2 regions of the Cohnella algarum genome follow, and region 2 is predicted to be linked to the other one. Evidence: predicted binding sites of a transcription regulator. Region 2 holds the regulator's gene; the other holds the start of a gene.

Region 1 (10,486 bases), 390 kb from region 2:
TTCGAGCGCACGGTCTATTTGTTCAGCGCGACGGACCATGTTCAGGCGAATCTGGGGACGCTGCTGGATTTTGTCCAGAATCCCTATTTTACGGATGCGAACGTCGAGAAGGAAAAGGGCATAATCGTCCAGGAAATCAACATGTACCGGGACAATCCGGATTGGCGCGTCTATTACGGGCTGATCGAGGCGCTGTACAACGTCCATCCGGTTCACATCGACATTGCCGGAACGGAAGCTTCCGTTCGTTCGATTACGAAGGAAATGCTGTACGACTGCTACCGAACGTTCTACCATCCGTCCAACATGACGCTGTTCGTCGTCGGCGGAGTCGACGCGGAAGCGACGATGGCGTTCGTCAAAGCCAATCAAGCGGCCAAAACGTTCGCCAAAGCCGGCGAGATCGAACGGTTTTTCGAAACGGAACCGCTGACGGTGCGGGAGAAGCGGAACGAAATCCGCCTTCCGGTTTCGTTGCCCAAATGCTTGTTCGGGTACAAAGAAGCGCCCAAGCCGAGAGACGGCAGCGAGGCGGTCCGCAGGGAATTGGCGGCCAGGCTGATGTTCGATATTTTGCTCGGCTCCAGTTCTCCCCTGTACCAGGAGCTTTACGAGGAAAATCTCATTTCCGACGGTTTCGGCCACGAATTCAACGCCGGACCGGGCTACGCGTTTTCGGCCATCGGCGGCGATACGAAAGATCCGGACGCCCTGGTTTCCAAAGTGACCGGCGCGCTCGAAGCCGCGGCTTCTTCCGGGATTCCCGAAGCGGTGTTCGAGCGGGCCAGACGCAAGCGGATCGGCTCCTATTTGCGAATGCTGAACAGCCCCGAGGCGATCGCCAACGAATTTACGCGATACCGCATGAGCGGCGGCGATTTGTTCGAATTGGTCGGCCTGTACGAAAGCCTGACGCTGGCCGACATCGAGGCCCGTTTGCGCGAGCACGTGCAGGCGGACCGTCTCGCCGTATGCGTCGTCCGGAGCGAAACGACTTGACGTTGGCAGCTTCCGCGCAAGCGTTCAGTTCTTCGCGAACGGCTTTGGTCACCGGGGCCTCCCGGGGGATCGGGGCGGCGGTCGCAAGAAGGCTCGCGGCCGACGGAGCCCGGGTAATCGTGCACTGCCATTCTGCGTTGGAAATGGCGGAGCAAGTGGCCGAGCAATGCCGGTCCTTAAGCGGAACGGATTCGTTCGCCGTGCAGGCGGACGTCCGTTCGGGCGAAGCGCTAAAGCGGCTCAAAGGCGAACTGGACCGCCGGTCGCTGGAACCGGATATTTTAATTCATTGCGCCGGCACCGCTTATTATCGCCTCTTGGACGATACGGATGAAGAAGCTTGGGACGATTTGTTCAACGTTCATTTGAAATCGGCTTACTGGCTGGCGAAGCTGTTCGGTCCCGCCATGACGTGGAACCGGCAAGGCCGGATGGTGTTCCTCTCCAGCATTTGGGGGCTGACGGGCGCCGCCGGCGAAATCGCCTATTCCGCCGCCAAGGGCGGACTCAACAGCTTTACGAAAGCATTGGCCAAGGAGATGGCGGGATCCGGGGTCACGGTCAACGCGGTCGCCCCGGGCGCCGTGGAAACGGATATGCTGGCGGCGCTTACCCCCGAGGAGAAAGCCGGCCTGATCGGCGAAATTCCGCTCGGAAGGCTGGCCAGGCCCGAAGAAGTGGCGGACGCGGTACGTTTTCTCGTTTCCGACGACGCGGGTTATGTGACCGGCCAGGTGATCGGCCTTTCCGGCGGCTGGATGATTTGACAAGTTTGCGCGGCGGCCTCCTGCGAATACGGCGCACGGGCGATGGACATATTATTCGTTGTAGCATTCATTCCACTTCACAGGAGGCTGCGCGATGTCGACCGTATTGAGCAATTTCGAAACGTGGAAAAAGTTTTTGGGTGACCGTGTCGAAGCCGCCAAAAAGATGGGGATCAGCGAAGAAGCCATTACGAAGCTCGCTTTCGAAATCGGCGAGTTTCTGGAAAATAAAGTCGATCCCCAAAACGACGAGGAACGCGTTCTGAAGGAACTGTGGGACATCGGGGACGAATCGGAACGCAAAACGATGGCCCGCTTGATGGTCAAGCTCGCCGAGCACAGCTAAACGAACATGATCCTGCTTTCTTGAACTGCGCCGCAGCTCAGACGGCTCCGCTTGATTTTCGGCGGGGCCGTTTGGACTTGCAAACCGAAAATTAGGACTTTAGACGGAATATTTCCCGATTTTTTTGCAGGAGAATGGCGAGTCTTGTAGAATACAAAGTAGGCAAGGAAGAAGTCGGGGTCGACTTTTTTACCGGCGGATGAGGTGCACAATGGAAAAGAAACAATGGTACATGGAATATAAAATTCATAAAAACCGTCCCGGCCTTTTAGGCGATTTGGCCTCATTATTAGGGATGCTTGAAGTCAATATCATCACGATCAACGGCGTCGAAGACCGCACCCGCGGCCTCCTTTTGCAAACGGACGACGACGAAAAGATCGAACTGCTCGGGCGAATGCTCGCCAAAGTGGAAAATATTACTCTGCTTACGCTGCGCCCTCCGCGCCTGACCGATATTTTGGCGATCCGCCACGGCCGGTATATCGAACGGGATTCTTCCGACGGCAGAACGTTCCGGTTTACGCGGGACGAGCTCGGACTTTTGGTCGATTTTCTCGGGGAATTGTTCAAGCGGGACGGCAACCAGACGATCGGTTTGCGCGGCATGCCGCGCGTAGGCAAAACGGAATCCATCATCGCGGGAAGCGTCTGCGCCAACAAGCGCTGGACGTTCGTATCGTCCACCCTGCTTCGCCAAACGGTGCGCAGCCAGCTGTCGGAAGAGGAAACGAATCCGAACAACGTCTTTATTATCGACGGAATCGTAAGCACGATACGTTCGAACGAGAAGCATTACAGCCTGCTGCAGGATATTATGGCGATGCCCTCGACCAAGGTGATCGAGCATCCGGATATTTTCGTTCGGGAATCCGATTTCGATTACGACGTGTTCGACAGCATCATCGAGCTCAGGAACACGCCGGAAGAAGAAATTACATACGAAAACTTTACGACCGCCGGTTTCGATGACGGCTTTTAAAGGTTATAATTTTTTCGGCATCCATTAGATCATTGACGGAGGTGACATCATGTCGGATTTGGGACTGCTTCTGCGCAAAGCGAGGGAGCAGCGGGGGCTTACGCTTGACGATATACAGGAAGCGACCAAAATCCGCAAACGATACTTGGACGCTATCGAGACGGGGGACTACAAAGTTCTTCCCGGGTCGTTTTACGTACGCGCATTCGTCAAAACTTATGCGGAGACGGTCGGGCTCGATGCGGAAGAAGTGCTCCGTTTATATCATAAAGAATTGCCTCAAGCTCCGTCCCCGGAGACGGTCGCCAGCGAGCCGATGCTCAAGCCCAGAAGCCGATCCGTTCAGCATAACGACAAATGGGGCAAGCTTGCGGTCAATTCGGTGCTTTGGCTTTTCCCTTTGCTGATCGCCGCTTTGCTGTATTTTTATCTCGTGCAAAATCCGGGAGACGATGCGGAGGAAAGGGACAACTCGACCGATATTACGTCGGAAACGACGCTGCCGTCTTCGCCGCCGGCGTCGCCTACTTCTTCGGCCGGCGGCTCGCCGACCGGAGAACCGGAAGGCAGTCCGAGCGTCGCTCCTTCCTCGTCGCCTTCGCCCGAAACGGCGCTGACGCTTACGAAACAATCGGGGACGACCTCCTATTACGACGTATCGTCGAGCGGCACGCCCGTCATAACGATCACGTTGTCCGGGACGAGCTGGGTCGGCGTTCAGGAGAACAACAGCAAGGGCAAGTACGTTTATAACGGAACGCCCAAAACGGACGAGAAGCTGACGTTCGATTTGACGGGCCCCCTGTACGTCAACGTCGCTCACGCCGTGAATGCCTCGATTACGATCGACGGCGTCGCGGTGGACGACGAAGAAGCGTCCGGTTCCCGCAAATTCGTATTTACGCCCGCTGCCGGCGAAACCGCCGGCGAGGAATGAGCGGCGACCTCCGCGGTTATGATACTTATGCAGGAAATATCGAATCGCGGAGGTTACAGGATGGCAACGAGCTGGATCGTAATTGCTATCGGCGTTGTGGTAAGCCTGATCGGCTGGTTTATGACGCCGAGCGCTTGGGGTTATGGTATCCTCGGACACGGGCTTGCCTGGATCGTGCTCGGCATTTTGGACATGTTCCGTGCGCCTGCTCGGGCGCGCTGAAGGCCGCATCGGCCAATCGAACGAAGGGCCCTTTCGCAAAAGGGCTCTTTTGTTTTGGGTTCGTAAGCAAAAACTGCTATAATAGGAACCAAAGTTCAGGCACTTTATGAAAGGAAGACGGTACAATGGCATCCGAATATTCGTTCGACATCGTGTCCAAGGTCGATATGCAGGAAGTAAACAACGCGGTAACGCAGGCGCTCAAGGAAATCGAAACCCGGTTCGATTTCAAAGGCAGCAAAAGCGGCATCAAGCTGGAAGGGGAGTCCCTCGTCATTTCCTCCGACGACGACTACAAGCTCAAAAGCGTTATCGACATTTTGCAGTCGAAGCTGATCAAGCGGGGCGTTCCGATCCGCAATTTGGATTACGGCAAAGTCGAGCCCGCTTCGGGCGGAACCGTCCGGCAAACGGTGGCGCTGAAGACGGGCATCGACCAGGAAAACGCGAAGAAGATCAACGTGCTGATCCGCGATTCCAAACTGAAAGTGAAAAGCCAGATCCAGGGCGATCAATTGCGGGTCACCGGCAAAAGCAAGGACGATTTGCAGGCCGTCATGACCTTGCTGCGCGGCGCCGATCTTTCGCTCGAACTTCAATTCGTCAATTACCGGTGAACGAAGGCTCCGCCCGGGCGCTCAGGCATTTTGACAGCTTTTGCGGCTTCGTTTATACTGAGTTCGAATTGGAAGAAGTACGGAAACGACTGATGGGGGAAGACACGATGATCGCGGAAGGCATCTCGCTATATTCAGGCTTCACGCATAGAAACAAGGAGGGGGAAAGGGCTTGAACCTGGCCAACCAGATTACGCTGGCGCGGATATTTCTCGTGCCGATTGTGGCGTTCTTCCTGCTGGTCAGGCTGGACGTTCCCTCGCTGACGATCGGAACCTTTTCCATTCCGTACAATCAGATTTTCGCCTTGCTGCTGTTCATTATCGCGGCCAGCACCGACGGGCTTGACGGCTACATCGCGAGAAAGCGCAAAATCGTCACCAATCTCGGAAAGCTGCTCGACCCGCTTGCGGACAAGATCCTGGTCGCGGCCGTTCTGATTTCGCTCGTCGAGATGGGCATGCTGGACGCCTGGGTCGCCATTTTCATTATCGCCAGGGAATGGGCGGTCACGGGTTTGCGGCAAATCGCGGTGCTCGAAGGGGTCGTGCTGGCGGCAAGCAAATGGGGAAAATGGAAAACCGCGACCCAGATCGCCATGATCGTCGTTTTGCTGCTTAACAATTTCCCGTTCGTGTTTTTACATATTCCCGTCGATACGATCATCGTATGGGCCGCGGTGTTGATCACCGTATATTCGGGCATCGATTATTTCGTCAAGAACAAAAACCTGTTCATTCCGGCGGCGGACAAATCGTCGCCCGAAGCCGTCAAATCCGGATCGGACAAAGAGGTGCGGCGCAACGGATGAAAGCGGAAATCATTGCGGTAGGCACGGAGCTTCTGCTCGGCCAAATCGTCAATACGAACGCGAAATTTCTTTCGCAAGGATTGGCGGAGCTGGGCGTGGACGTTTATTACCAGACGGTGGTCGGGGACAACGAAGCGCGCATTCGCCGCGCGATCGAGACGGCGTGCGGGCGCGCGGACCTGCTTGTGTTTACGGGGGGGCTCGGGCCGACGCTGGACGATTTGACCCGGGATGCGCTTGCCGCTTTCCTCGGCCTTCCCGTTCATTTGCACGAGCCGACGATGCGGAAGATCGAAGAGATGTTTTCCGGGCGGGGAACGGCGTTCGTGGAAAGCAACCGCCGGCAGGCGATGCTGATCGAAGGGGCCGTCCCGCTGCGCAACGATACGGGGCTCGCCGTCGGGAACGCGCTGTCGGCAGGCGGCAAGCATTACTTGCTGCTGCCGGGGCCTCCCCGGGAAATGAAGCCGATGTTCGAAAACGACGCCTCCGCCTGGCTGCGGGAGCTGCTCGGCGACAGCGCGGCGCTGCATTCGACGATGCTGAAATTCAGCGGCATCGGGGAGTCGGCGCTTGAGGACTTATTCATCGATCTGATTCGCGAACAGACCGATCCGACCATCGCGCCTTACGCGAAAGAAGGGGAGGTCGCGATCCGGGTTTCGACCAAATCCGCGGATGCCGAGGAAGCGGCCCGCCGGATGGAGCCGACGCTTCAGGAAATCCGGCGGCGCGCGGACCGCTATCTTTACGCGGAAGAAGACATCACGCTGGAAGAGGCCGTCATCCGGCTGCTGGCGTCGCAGCGGCGCACGTTGTCGGTCGCCGAGAGCTGCACCGGCGGCATGATCGCGACGATGCTGACGGCGGTGCCGGGAAGCGCGGACGTGTTTTCCGGCGGCGTCGTCAGCTACACGAACGACGTGAAGCGCAAGCTGCTCGGCGTGCCGCTCTCGCTGCTGGAGGGCGACGGCGCGCCGGGCGCCGTCAGCGCCGAGACGGCGGCGGCGATGGCCGAAGGGATGCGGGCGGCGGCCGATACCGACCTGGCGCTGTCGGTAACGGGCGTAGCCGGACCGGCCGGCTCCGAGGGCAAGCCCGTCGGCCTCGTGTATATCGGGCTTGCGGAGCGGGGAAAGCCGACGAAGACGGAGCGGATCCAGCTGGCCGGAGATCGCGAGGGCATTCGCCTCCGGGCTTCCAAGCGAACGCTGTACAGATTGTGGCTGGCACTGACGGGGCGGGATTGACCGCTCCGTTTTTTGTCGCCTTTTTACGACAAATTCTTCATAAAAGGCTTGTCATCTTTACGTCCCTGTGGTAAAGTTTGATTGAAAGTTGCGGAAGAACCGTAGCGAAGAATACTTTGCTGCGGTTCTTTTTTGCAACAAAAACAGAACGAATGTTCGCAAAAAGCTTGGCAACGGAAGCAAAAACAGGTATGATAAACCTATCATAATGATAAGGATGTGGGTGTGTTGTCCGATCGTCGCGCCGCACTAGAGATGGCATTGCGCCAGATTGAGAAGCAATTTGGCAAAGGATCGATCATGAAATTGGGCGAGCAAGCGCAGCTCCAGGTAGAATCGTACCCCAGCGGCGCGTTGGCTTTGGATATCGCGCTCGGAATCGGGGGATTCCCGCGCGGGAGAATTATCGAAGTATACGGCCCGGAATCTTCGGGTAAGACGACCGTAGCGCTCCATGCGATTGCGGAAGTGCAGAGAGCGGGCGGCCAGGCCGCGTTCATCGACGCCGAGCACGCGCTGGACCCGATTTACGCCCGGAATCTCGGCGTCAACATCGACGAGCTGCTGCTCAGTCAGCCGGATACCGGGGAGCAGGCGCTTGAAATCGCCGAAGCTCTCGTGCGCAGCGGCGCCGTCGACATTATCGTCGTCGACTCGGTCGCGGCGCTCGTGCCGAAGGCGGAAATCGAGGGAGATATGGGCGATTCGTTCGTCGGCCTTCAGGCCCGGCTCATGTCCCAGGCGATGCGCAAGCTGTCCGGGGCGATCAGCAAGTCGAAGTCCATCGCAATCTTCATTAACCAATTGCGGGAAAAGGTCGGCGTCATGTTCGGCAATCCGGAGACGACGCCGGGCGGACGAGCCCTCAAGTTCTATGCCAGCGTGCGACTGGACGTTCGCCGGATCGATTCGATCAAGCAAGGCAACGACGTGGTCGGCAACCGGACCCGCATCAAGGTCGTCAAGAACAAAGTCGCTCCGCCGTTCAAGCAGGCCGAGGTCGACATCATGTACGGCGAAGGCATTTCCAAGGAAGGCAGCATCGTCGACATCGGCACGGAGCTGGATATCGTGCAGAAGAGCGGGGCCTGGTTTTCCTTCAACGGCGAGCGGCTCGGCCAGGGCCGGGAGAACGCGAAGCAATTTTTGAAAGATCATCCGGAGATCAGCGCGGACATCGAGCGTCAAATCCGCAGCCTTACGCTTAGCTCGGACGCGATTTCGACGGCGATAAGCCAAGGCGGCAGCCAGGAGGAAGACGAACTCGAGGATACGGAATTCGCGGAACTCGAATAGAAGGCGGAATTCGACGCCTTGCAGCAGGGACAGGCAGTTACCGGGACATTCGCCGCGAGCGGATGTCCTTTCATTATTTTGGACGGGGGCGATGCCGATCATGAACGAAGAGGAGCGTTTCGGAGCGGTTATCGTTTCGATCGAGAAGGATCCGAAGAAAAAAGCGATGTACCGGATCACGTTCCGGACGAGCGCGGGTGAGACCGATTCGTCGACGGATCGCGAAGCGGACGAATCGACGGCGGAACGGGAGGCCGAAAGCGAAGCCGAACCGGGAGCGCAAGGCGAACCCAGGACGGAAACGGTCGCCATCCACGAGGACACGCTCGTGGCCTGGCGCCTGCTCCCGGGCAAACGGCTGAACGTCCGGGAGCTGAAGGCGCTGAGACAAGAGCAGGAAACCGAGGAGGCGTACAGGGCGGCGCTCGGGATGCTCGACCGGAAGCCGCGGACGAAACGGGAAATCGCCGTCGCGCTGAAGCGAAAAGGACTGTCCGCCGAAGCGATCGCGGGTTGCTTGGACAGGCTGGCCTCTTACCGGATCGTCGACGACGCCGCATACGCCAAGCGCTACGCGGAGCAAAAAGTGGTCTCCCAGCGCAAAGGCAGCCGCCTTGTCCGCCAGGAGCTGCTGCGCCGCGGCGTGACGAAGCGCGAAGCGGACGACGCGATCGAAGAACTCGACGGCGAAGCGGAGCGGCAGGCCGCATATGCCCTCGCGAAGAAGCGCTGGCCTAACGTTAAAGGAGAAAGCCTGCGGGAGCGCCGGTACAAGCTGATGGGAATGCTGCAAAGGCGAGGGTTCCCCGCCGGGATCGCGCGCGATGCGGCCGGACGGGTCATTGACGAGGACGAAGCGCGGGACGGACGGGAAGAAGACGACTGGGACGAGTACTTCGAATAGGGCATGCGCCAAGCTTCGGAAGCGGATATGCTTTGCTTGACAATCCATTTTCACAAAAGATACAATGTTCCTGTATTCCATCTTCCCTTCCGAACCTTTTTTCCTTCCAAAAAAACGATTCGGAACTTGTTTTTTCGACTTTTTACGATTCGGGTCGGCGCAGGACGCAAGGCCCGCTGCCCGCAATCGTCTACGGCAGGGCGGGGCTTGCCAGACTAGGGAAGCTGCCCGTTTTGCCCGCAACAGCGAAATGGATCGGTTTGAAAGCCGGCACACAATTTTATACGTGTCCCAAGCGTTTGCCTTGGTGATACAACGAGGAGGTGAAAGACCATGCAGGACTGGATCTGGGTCTTGATCGTCATCGTTGTTGGCGCGCTTTTCTTTGGGATCGGTTATGTTGTTCGCAAGTCCATTGCGGAAGCCAAGATTTCCAGTGCCGAACAGGCGGCTCTGCAAATCGTGGAGAACGCCCGCAAAGAAGCGGAAGCAATCCGCAAAGAAACGGTACTGGAAGCCAAAGACGAGGTGCACAAGCTCCGAAACGAGGCCGAGCGCGACATTCGCGATCGCCGCAACGAAATCGGGCGTCAGGAACGGCGGCTTGTGCAAAAGGAAGAGTCGCTGGACCGCAAGCTCGAAGCGTTGGAACGCAAAGAGGAACAGGTCGCCAACAAGGAGAAACGAATCGAGGAAACGCAGGAAGAGATCGAGACGCTTCATAAGCAGCAGATCAGCGAGCTGGAACGGATTTCGAACTTGACGATGGACGACGCGAAGCAGCTCATTTTGACGACTGTCGAGCAGGAGGTCCGTCATGAAACCGCTCAACTGATCAAAGATATCGAACAGCAGGCGAAGGAAGAAGCCGACAAACGCGCCCGCGACATCATTTCGCTCGCTATTCAGCGTTGCGCCGCGGACCATGTGGCGGAAACGACCGTATCGGTCGTCGCATTGCCGAACGAGGAAATGAAGGGACGCATCATCGGACGCGAGGGCCGCAACATTCGGGCTCTGGAGACGCTCACCGGGATCGACCTCATTATCGACGATACGCCGGAAGCGGTCATTTTGTCCGGATTCGATCCGATTCGCCGCGAGATTGCCCGCACGTCGCTTGAGAAGCTGGTGGCCGACGGAAGAATCCACCCGGCCCGCATCGAAGAGATGGTGGAAAAATCCCGCAAAGAAGTGGACGAACGAATTCGCGAATACGGCGAGCAGGCTACGTTCGAGGTAGGCGTGCACGGTCTCCATCCGGATTTGATCAAAATTTTGGGAAGACTGAAGTTCCGGACAAGTTATGGACAAAACGTGCTGAAGCACTCGATGGAAGTCGCTTATTTATCGGG
Region 2 (10,486 bases):
AGATCGACGTCATGCCGATGCCGTTCGCCCCTTTAATATCCGTCGTCAGCTTGTCGCCGACCATAACGCCTTCGGACTTCTCGATGCCCAGCCGGCCGAGGGCGAATTCGAACAACCGGGGCGACGGCTTGCCTTCGCCGAAGTTTCCGGAAATGACGATTTCGTCGAAGTAAGGAACGAGCTCCGGAGCTCCGTCCAGTTTTTCCTGCTGCAGATCGGGCGATCCGTTCGTCAGCAGCAGAAGCTTGTACGACTTTTTCAGCTCGTCCAATACCTCGAACGTCTCGTCGTAAATGTGCGAACGCTTGCGCCGCTCCGACGCGAACATCTCGCCCAGTTCCGCGCCGAGCGCCGCGTTATCGACGCCGAGCGCGGCCAGCCCTCGGGTCCAGGCGTCCCGCCGGTAGCCCGGCGCGATTCCTTGCAGCTTGCGGAACATCGGGTGCTCGCCGCCGCTGAAATTCCCCCACAAGCCTTCGAACGGATTGATGCCGATCATTTGGGTAAAGGGATACGTTTCATAATTCTCGTAAAGTCCGCGCGCCTCGGCGCGGACCGCCGCTTCCAGCGCGTCGGCCGCCAAGCCCGCGCGCTCCGCTCCGCAGCTTGCGGTCGCTTCAAACGCTTCTTTGACGCTGCGCTCGTCCCACAGCAGCGTATCGTCCAAATCAAACAGTACCGCTTTGATCGTCATTTTCCGGTCCACTTCTCCTTATCGCTCTGCGCTTTGACCGTTTCGCGTTGCTCCCATTCGATCTTGTGCGCGATTGCATATTCCCGCAGGCGTTCGCCCATCTCCTCGATCGGGTAAAGGTTTTTGAAACGGGAAAACACCCAGTTTCCGCCTTTCACGGTTTCAACGATGATATAACCGGGCTGCTGCACGATTTTGCGGATTTCCGCCGGCTTCAACCGCTTGTACCCCGTAAAGCGCCGGGTTTCCAAAGCATCCTTCGCAATCGACAAATAAGGGCGACGCAAAAAATAAACCAACGCAAGCAGAACGTAAGCGACGACCGTCAGCCAAAACAGCGTCGCGTTTTGCTCGTAGGCGTCTGACCACGGCTGGGAGACGACAATAAAAAACGCCGCGACAAGCAGCAGTAAAATCGGCGCGAAATAGCTCCGTCCCTTGAATTTCTCGACTTTGGAACCGGCTGCCGACAACGCTTGCTTGCCTTCCTTTTTACGGCGCTTGTTTACCTGTTTCTGATTGCGTTCGATCATTCTCTCCCATGAGCGGGACATTCGGGCTCCTCCTTCGGCTGCTTCCAATCGTGCGTCAATGCTTGGGCGGCGGCGGTTCGTCGGTCCATTCGATGCTGTCCAGCTGCTGTCGAAACTGTTGCCTGATGTTGCCCAAATACTGGCGTCTCAGCTTATCGCGTTCGACTTTTTCCTCTTCCGTCAAACCGACCGATTTATGTTTTCGAGACAGCTCGTTAATTCTGGCGATCAGCTCCTGCATCTTGCGTTCACTCCCCTTCCGTTGCCGCTAATCCTTCTATATACTTTGACATTTTCTTTTGTCCGCTGTCAAGGCGAAGACAATCGAAAAAGGCCGCCCTCGTTTGCGGGCCGACCTTAAGATATACGTATATGACCGCGCGCCGTTTCCAAAACTCATGGAAGAACGTCGGCAGGTATGATCAATTTCTGCCCGTCGTCAATCGAGGAAGCCGAAAGGCCGTTTCGCTTCATAATGCGATGGACCGCGTCCCGGGTATCCATCCCGTCCTTCTTGAAATCCGACGCGATAGACCAAAGCGTGTCGCCGGACGAAGCGACAACCGACCTCTCGACGGCCGAGGCTTCCGGAATCGACTCCGGTTCGGCAAACGAGCGCAACAAGCTGAAGCCGGCAAATAAAACGAAGAAAGAAAAAAGAAAGAACAGAACTCTAGCCGCTTTGAAGGAACGAGTCGCCGTTGACGGACGAGAGCCTTCTCCTGCGGCATGCCGGTTGCGCTTATGTACAGAGCTATTGGTTGAATTCATTACCCATACTTGAACCATCGAGCTCACCCCAAACGTTTGTTCTGATCACAGAATAACACGAACATACGTTTGAATCAAGCATTTTCCGGAACATTTGTTCCCGGAGAACGAATGTTTGTGCGAACTCCGGTTCTATGTTATTATTTACTAAAGAGATCTTATTTCATTCGGGGAGGGCTTCGGCGTGTCGAAGATGTCGAATCGCCAGACAGCGATTTTGGAATTTATCAAGAACGAAGTAAGAGACAAGGGCTACCCGCCGTCCGTCCGCGAAATCGGCGAAGCCGTCGGCCTCGCCTCCAGCTCGACCGTGCACGGCCATTTGGATCGCCTTGAGAAGAAGGGCCTGATCCGCCGCGATCCGACCAAGCCTCGCGCCATCGAAATCCTTGGCGACGACGAGGAGAAGTTCGACCCGTTCGCGCGTTCGGTGCGCCACGTTCCGCTCGTCGGCAAAGTGACCGCCGGCGTCCCGATTACCGCCACGGAGAACATCGAGGAATATTACCCCCTTCCGGTTCATATGGTGGGAGATCAGCCGGTGTTCATGCTGTCGGTCATCGGCTCGAGTATGATCGAGGCGGGCATTTTCAACGGAGATTACGTTATCGTCCGCCAGCAGCAGACAGCCAACAACGGCGACATCGTCGTCGCGATGACCGAGGACGACGAAGCGACGGTCAAGACGTTTTACAAGGAGAAGGACCATATCCGGCTTCAGCCGGAGAACAGCACCATGGAACCGCTTCGGCTCAAGCACGTGACCATCCTCGGGAAAGTGGTCGGGCTTATTCGCAACTTCCATTGATCGGCCAAGCCCGCGCCAAGGCCTCATCCTCTTATCCGGCTTTTCCCGCCCGGGTTCCGAATCCGATCGCGGGGTCCAATTTCTGGGAATGGGTGATGCTGTGAATTCCATGCCGAAGCTGCTGATCGGCGCCGGCGTTCTGCTCATCGTCGTCGGGCTGATCTGGATGGTCGCGGGCCGGTACCTGAATCTGGGCAGGCTGCCCGGGGATCTATCGTTCGAGAAAGGGAACGTCCGCTTCTATTTTCCGATCGTCACCTGCATTTTGATCAGCGTCATTTTATCGGCGATCGCGTATGTCATCCGCTTGTTTACAAAGTCATAACATGCAAAAACACGCCCGTATCGGGCGTGTTTTTGCATGCGTTGTCCGGCATGGCGGCATACATGTCGCCAATGCCCCCGCGAGCGGCAAGCGTCTTTCGAAATCAGGAGCCGATATCGACCGGCTCCATCCGGTCATCCCTCTGTATGCCCGTGAGATCGAGGAGCGTAAGCTTCGATGCCGGTTACCCCGTCCAAATGCATGACCCGATAGGAAACGTTGCCGTCGCGAACATTCACCCACAACATGAGGTTGTCGTCCGCTCTTTCGGTTCCATGCGCGGCGGCTCCGGTGCGGCCCAACTGAATATAAGTGCGGTTGTCCTGACGCGAAAACTCGAGCGAGTGAAAATGTCCGGCAAAAACGGTATACGGCCGATCGCCCAGCAGCAATTCGATACGGGCGAATTCCGGGCTATCCGACTTCCAGCCCGGCTTGTGCATGCTGACGAACGTATGCCTTGCGTCCTCATTTTCGGCCAGCACTTTCTCGAAAAACGCCAGCTGCCGGTCGCCGATTCCGATACCTACTTTCGACATCTCCTGCAATTGGTCCGGGGTCAGGCGGCTGACGATTTCGTCGTAAAACTCCTTCATATAGTCCAGCGTGCGCTCAGGCTCGCGATGTACCTTTTCCGTCGCGCGCTTGACCAGATCGATGAACTCGTCCGACATCTCTTCGAACGGATCTTCCGTATTCAACGTCAGAAAAAGCGTATCGCCGACCCGAAACGCGTAGTAATCCGCTCCTTTGCGTTCGCGCCATACGTCGACCATCGCCTGCGTACCGTAATCGTGGTTGCCGACCGTCTGAAAGAACGGCAAGCCGGTCGCCGCGATTTGACCGTCGATATACTCCCATTCTTCGCGCGCTTTCGCGGCGTCCTTCCAGTAGCCTTCCACCAGGTCCCCGACAAAGAGGACAAAATCCGGCCTCAAATCTTTCAGCAGTTCCAGCGCTTGCTCGAACACTCCGGCGGTCATCATGCCGCTGCGGTCCCCCATAACGGCGAAGGAGAAGTTTCCGTTCAACCCTTCGGGCAATTGCCCGAACCACGGACGCTTGTCCGTGGCGAACCGGCTTTCGTCAATAAACATTTCGTTGCGCTTGCGATCCAATGAGGTCGTCATTTTCGTTACGCTTCCTTTCCGAATTTCAATATTGGCCATATAAACAGTGTGCAGGTTGTATGTAAGTTGTGTGTTAACGAACCGACTCCTTTTTGTTAAATTTTATAGAAAAAAAATAAAAAACGAGCTTCGAAAAGCCCGTCGTTCTCTTTATATAATTCCGTTCATAATCAAACTTTCATAAGTCACCGTATAAATTTCCAAAATCGCCGCTTTGGCCGCTTCCAGATCTCCCCTGACAAGCGCCTCGTACGCTTTCCGGTTCGATTCCAGCGATTTGCTCGGCTTATGCTGCGGGAATTGCTTGCGATAGGAAATGATTTTGAATAAAAATCGGCCTCTCGTCTGCTCGAGCACGCCCAGCATGTGCTGATTGTGAATCGTTCGAATGATCGTTTCGACAAACAGCAGAAAGCTTTCGTAATAGCCGGGGACGTCGTTGGCTTCCTTCGCCTCGATTTGACGCTCGAGATGGCTGCCGAGCGCCTGCAGGTCGAACGTCAACCCGCGTCTTTCCGCCGTGTTGATGACGTAAAGCTGCATCGAAATGAGCACTTCGATCATTTCCGCATATTCGCGAAACGAAATTTCCTTGACCATAACCCCGCGCCCGCGAAACGATTCGACGAACCCTTCCGTCACGAGCAAAGAAATCGCCGCCCTGATCGGCGTCCGGCTCATTTGCAGCTGCTCGGCAAGATCGTTTTCCGAGAGCAGCGTGCCGGGCAAATATTCCGCCGCGATGATTCTCCGGCGAAGTTCCTGATAGGCCCTTGTTTCCAATGTTGGGGGAGACATGTTCCGCACAAATCCTTTGCTTTTTTTAAATTAATGTTAGCAAAACGAACCGACATTTAAAAGAATGGAATTGTTATCCGAATGTTAAATGCATGTTAGAAACTTCATCTTTTGTTTAGCGCATCCGATAATGAATGCAGGGGGAGGTGGAACGAATGGACGTTGGAGCTCTATCGATCTCGTTAAGTCAATCCGCGCTCAAGCAATCGGTGGGGATCCAAGTGCTGGCGATGGCGAAAAACCAGGCGGAAATCCAGGGCCAAATGTTCGTGCAAATGGCGAGCCAAAGCCTCGATCCGAATTTGGGCGGCAAGCTGGATATTAAAGTCTGATCGGCAAAAAGAGGCCCCGCCCCGGCATCCGGATGCCGGGCGAGCGGCCTCTCTTTATTGCGCGTTCCTATTCCTCCGCCGGCTGTTCCGCCAGCTCGCCGACCGGCACGCTCAATTCCCGCTCCGGATGGTCCAGCGGGAACACGCGGGCCATTTCGGTGTCCTCGTCGACATGCTGGATGTAAACCGGAGTTCCGTCGAGCGTCACATTCGCCATGATCGGCGATGCGGCGATTTCCGATGCGCGCTGCGTGTTCATCCTATCCCCTCCTGTCCGCCTTTGCGGCGACGATTCCGTATCAGTATGGCCTTGGATCGGAACATCATGCGTCCGAGGCCGTACACGAAAAAATCCCCCGGCGCCGAAGCGCCAAGGGATTTCCATCGTTCGTTTCTCAATACGTCATCAAATATTGGTCCCGCTCCCACTGGTGAATTTGGGTCCGGTACATGTCCCATTCGATCGCTTTCAGCTCGTAGAAATAGCTCAACGCGTGGTCGCCGAGAGCGTCGCAGATGACTTCGTCGCGCATCAGCTCGTTCAGCGCTTCGTGCAGGTCGACCGGGAGGCTTGGAATGCCGGCGTCGATCCGCTCTTCGTCGGTCATAACGTAAATGTTGCGGTCGACCGGCGCCGGAAGGGGCAGCTTCCGCTTGATGCCGTCCAGGCCCGCCTTCAGCATGACCGCCAGGGCCAAATACGGGTTGGCGGCCGGATCGGGATTGCGGACCTCGACGCGCGTGCTGAGTCCGCGGGAAGCCGGAATCCGGATCATCGGGCTGCGGTTGCTCGCCGACCAGGCGACATAGCACGGCGCTTCGTATCCGGGAACGAGGCGCTTGTACGAATTGATCGTCGGATTCGTAATGACGGCCAGTCCGCGAGCATGGTGCAAGATGCCCGCCATGTATTGGCGCGCGACGGTGCTCAGGCCCAGCTTGTCGTTTTCGTCATAGAACGCGTTCTCGCTGCCGGTAAACAGCGATTGATGGCAGTGCATGCCGGAACCGTTGATTCCGAATAACGGCTTGGGCATGAACGTCGCATGCAGGCCGTGCTGGCGCGCGATCGTTTTGACCACTAACTTGAACGTCTGGATCTGGTCGGCCGCACGGATCGCGTCCGCGTATTTAAAATCGATTTCGTGTTGGCCCGGGGCGACCTCGTGGTGCGAAGCTTCGATCTCGAAGCCCATTTCCTCCAGCGTCAGCACGATATCGCGGCGGCAGTTCTCGCCGAGATCGGTCGGCGCGAGGTCGAAATAACCGCCCTGGTCGTTCAATTCGGTCGTCGGATTGCCTTTCTCGTCGGTCTGGAACAGGAAAAATTCCGGCTCCGGGCCGACGTTCATCGCGGTGAAGCCCATCTCGGCGGCTTCCTCCAGCACCCGTTTCAAAATGCCGCGCGGATCGCCCGCGAACGGCGTGCCGTCCGGCATGTATACGTCGCAAATAAGGCGGGCGACTTTGTCTTCCGTCACCCAAGGGAATACGACCCATGTGCTCAGGTCCGGGTACAAATACATGTCGGACTCTTCGATTCTTACATAGCCTTCGATCGAAGAGCCGTCGAACATCATCTTGTTGTCGAGCGCCTTCTCCAATTGGCTGACGGGAATTTCGACGTTTTTGATAATTCCCATCAAATCGGTAAATTGCAAGCGGATGAATCGAACGTTCTCTTCTTTGGCAATCCGCAAAATATCCTCGCGCGTGTAGCTCATGGGAACCTCCTCAAAAATTCTGGATTCTCAGATCGGGAAGACGTTTACTTGTTCTTGAAAAAACGCGACAGCTCGCCCTGAATGAGCGACACCTGCCCCGGGCGCTTGCCCTGCATCAGCTGCTGCTTCAGCATGCGGTGCAGCTGCGAATCCGACAGCTCGCGCCGCTTGACTTCGGTTTGCTCGTTTATGATCGTTCTGTCGTCGCTGTCTTCCCCTACCGGGATCATCACTTGCTTGATTCCGGCGATATTGACGCCTTTCTCGATTAGCGCTTTGATTTCCAGCAGACGTTCGACATCGTTAAAAGAAAACATTCGTTGGTTGCCTGCCGTCCGGGCCGGTTGAATCAATTCATGTTGTTCGTAGTACCGGATTTGCCGGGCCGTCAGGTCCGTCAGCTTCATGACGATGCCGATCGGAAACAGCGCCATATTCCTGCGTATCTCGTCCCCAGCCATAACATCAACCTTCCATCATCAAGCATAAATTTTGTAAACACTTCCATTGTACCCTCATTACAAATACGTGTCAAGGAATGTAAGGTTTAAGGCGTAAATTTCTTCTCGCAAATTGACGGATTCGTGTCGATTCCGGTCAGAGCAGTCCGCGTTCCCGCAAGTCCGATAACGCTTGATGGACCGCCAGCTTGACATGGGCGTACGTTAGGCCGCCCTGCATAAACGCAATGTAAGGTTCGCGGATCGGCGCGTCCGCCGAAAGCTCAAGGCTGCCCCCCTGCACGAACGTGCCGGCCGCCATAATGACCGGGTGCTCGTATCCGGGCATGTCCCACGGTTCGGGAACGACGTGGGCATCCACGGCCGCGGATTTCTGAATGGCCTGAACGAATGCGATCAAATGCTCGGCGGACGTAAAGCGGATCGCCTGGATCAGGTCGGTCCGATTGTCGTTCCAGGCGGGATGCGTCTCAAACCCGAGCGATTCGAACACGGCCGCCGCGAACACGCTGCCCTTTACCGCCTGGCTGACGAGCAGCGGCGCCATGTACAACCCTTGAAAAATCGATCGCGTCGTTCCGAGCATCGCGCCGACTTCGCCCCCGATTCCGGGCGCGGTCAACCGGTAAGCCGCCAGCTCGACCAGCTCGCGCCGTCCGGCGATGTAGCCGCCGCTTGCCGCAAGTCCGCCTCCAGGGTTTTTGATCAGCGATCCGGCGATCAGATCGACGCCGACTTCGGGCGGTTCCTTGTCCTCCGTAAATTCGCCGTAGCAATTGTCGACGAAGACGATCGCGTCCGGCTTGATCGCTTTCAACTGCCGAACCATCTCGCCGATCTCGGCGACGGTGAAGGAAGGCCGCCAATCGTAGCCGCGCGAGCGCTGAATGGCGAACACTTTCGTGCGCTCCGTCACGGACGCGCGAACGGCATCCCAATCCACGCTCCCGTCCTCCCGAAGCGGAGCGACGACCGAGCGGACGCCCCAGTCCGCAAGGGAGCCGGTGCCGTCCCCGGGCTTTCCGATCACTTTGTGGAGGGTGTCGTACGGCTTGCCCGTCACGAACACGATTTCGTCCTGCGGACGCACAACGCCGAACAGGGCGATGCCGATCGTATGGGTTCCCGATACGAAATGAGGGCGAACGAGGGCGGCTTCCGCTCCGAACGCCTCGGCGTATACTTCGTCCAGCAATTCCCTCCCCCGGTCGTTATATCCGTACCCGGTCGACGATGCGAAATGAAAATCGCTCACCTTGTTCCGTTGAAACGCCCGAATGACCTTCCACTGATTGCGCTGGGCGATTTCGTCGATTTCCTTCAATTTCCCCGCGGCATTCTCTTCCGCCGACTTCTCCAGGCTGTCCCATTGCCCGTTCCATTGTGCCATTGCTAACAAGCTCTCCAATCTTTTAGTCCGAACCGGGTTCGACCGGGTTTTCGTTCGTCTCTTTTTCTACGTTGTCCACTCGAAAAGGTTCCAACGGGCGCCCCCACTTTACCATATCGGCATGATTCAGCCGAATGTCGAGCAGCAGCCAATCGTCTTCCGTCCGCTGCTCCTTCACGTCGCCGACCCGGTAGGCAAGCGCCGCCAAGTCGCCGCGCGACGCGGGAATCCGCAACACGCACCGGTCGCCGGGCAGCGCGTCTTCCAGCTTCAGCAGCAGCCTGTCCAAATCCCGCCGATTCATTGCGCTGATGCGAAGCGCGTCGCCCCCGCCGCTCAGCAGCGGAAAATCGCTCGCCGATACGGCGTCGATTTTATTGTAAACGAGCAGAGTCGGCTTTGCCGCCGCCCCCAATTCGGCGAGCACCTGCTCCACCACTTCGCGCTGCCGGTCCCGCATCGGCGATGAAGCGTCAACCACATGAAGAAGCAAATCCGCTTCGTTCGCTTCCTCCAGCGTGGCCCGGAACGCCGCGACGAGATCGTGGGGCAGATTCTGGATAAAACCGACCGTATCGGTCAGCAGCACTTCTTTGCCGCCGGGGAGCCGCAGCGTCCGCGTCGTCGGATCGAGCGTCGCGAACAGCTTGTCCTCGGCCAGCACGTCGGCGTTCGTCAACTGCCGGAGCAGCGTCGATTTGCCGGCGTTCGTATAGCCGACGAGCGCGATCTGCACGACGCCGGCTTTTTTCCTTCTTTCCCGATGCAGTTCGCGGTGCGCGGTCACCTCTTGCAGTTGGCGTTTCAGCTCGCCGATCCGGTTGCGGATATGCCGCCGGTCCGTCTCCAGCTTCGTTTCGCCGGGTCCGCGCGTGCCGATGCCGCCGCCGAGCCGTGACAAATTTTTCCCGTGGCCGGAAAGCCTCGGAAGCAAATACGTCAGCTGCGCCAGCTCCACCTGCAAAATGCCCTCGCGCGTCTTCGCCCGCCCGGCGAAAATATCGAGGATGAGCTGCGTCCTGTCGATGATCTTGGCATCCAGCGCATCCTCGAGATTGCGAACCTGCGCGCCCGTCAGCTCCTGATCGAATATCGCCGTATCGATGTTCTCCTCGGCGATCCGGCGCTTGATTTCCTCCGCCTTGCCCTTGCCGACGAACCATTTCGAGTCGGGAACGTCGCGGTATTGCATCATCGTTCCGGACACTTCGACGCCCGCGGTTTCGGCCAAGTTCACCAATTCCGCAAGCGATTGCTCCGGATCGGAGCCGCTTCTAGCGCTGGCGTCGGTGACCAGGCTGACGAGCAGCGCCCGCTCCCGCCTTCCGGCGCCCGTTTCATATGTACTCGGCTTCATTAAAATCGAATTCCCCCAACTTCCTTCTGTCTTGACCTTTTACTAGCCGTCTTCTCCGATCGGGCCGGAATATCCGTCCCGGCGAAAGCCCGTTCGCCGGGAAGCTCGCGGCAGCGTCAACGCCGCTTCCGTCTCAAGGCTCCGCGCGCAAATCCTCGGGCCT

Evidence for each region. The regulator LexA, encoded in region 2, represses DNA repair genes until DNA is damaged. The targets are predictions, from matches to a motif close to CGAACATATGTTCG.
Region 1: recA (recombinase RecA) is a predicted target of LexA. The motif match lies at 7,077-7,090, and genes of this name have one in related genera.

What each region holds. Positions count from the first base shown of each region.
Region 1 covers NZ_JAFHKM010000002.1:5,352,223-5,362,708, reverse strand. Annotated here, with positions in the region: gene yfmH (EF-P 5-aminopentanol modification-associated protein YfmH) at 1-999, shown strand, start outside; gene ymfI (elongation factor P 5-aminopentanone reductase) at 996-1,766, shown strand; gene JW799_RS24165 (DUF3243 domain-containing protein) at 1,861-2,112, shown strand; gene JW799_RS24160 (DUF3388 domain-containing protein) at 2,324-3,094, shown strand; gene JW799_RS24155 (helix-turn-helix domain-containing protein) at 3,144-4,031, shown strand; gene JW799_RS24150 (hypothetical protein) at 4,092-4,253, shown strand; gene JW799_RS24145 (YajQ family cyclic di-GMP-binding protein) at 4,379-4,870, shown strand; gene pgsA (CDP-diacylglycerol--glycerol-3-phosphate 3-phosphatidyltransferase) at 5,043-5,681, shown strand; gene JW799_RS24135 (competence/damage-inducible protein A) at 5,678-6,931, shown strand; gene recA (recombinase RecA) at 7,160-8,227, shown strand; gene JW799_RS24125 (regulatory protein RecX) at 8,328-9,131, shown strand; gene rny (ribonuclease Y) at 9,465-10,486, shown strand, end outside.
Region 2 covers NZ_JAFHKM010000002.1:4,967,124-4,977,609, forward strand. Annotated here, with positions in the region: gene JW799_RS22410 (HAD family hydrolase) at 1-694, opposite strand, end outside; gene JW799_RS22415 (hypothetical protein) at 691-1,248, opposite strand; gene JW799_RS22420 (DUF896 domain-containing protein) at 1,283-1,468, opposite strand; gene lexA (transcriptional repressor LexA) at 2,183-2,806, shown strand; gene JW799_RS22435 (DUF2905 domain-containing protein) at 2,907-3,131, shown strand; gene JW799_RS22440 (metallophosphoesterase family protein) at 3,266-4,261, opposite strand; gene JW799_RS22445 (GntR family transcriptional regulator) at 4,412-5,059, opposite strand; gene JW799_RS22450 (YjfB family protein) at 5,215-5,391, shown strand; gene JW799_RS22455 (H-type small acid-soluble spore protein) at 5,459-5,650, opposite strand; gene glnA (type I glutamate--ammonia ligase) at 5,787-7,115, opposite strand; gene JW799_RS22465 (MerR family transcriptional regulator) at 7,160-7,576, opposite strand; gene JW799_RS22470 (methionine gamma-lyase family protein) at 7,713-8,966, opposite strand; gene hflX (GTPase HflX) at 8,989-10,323, opposite strand; gene JW799_RS22480 (AAA family ATPase) at 10,457-10,486, opposite strand, start outside.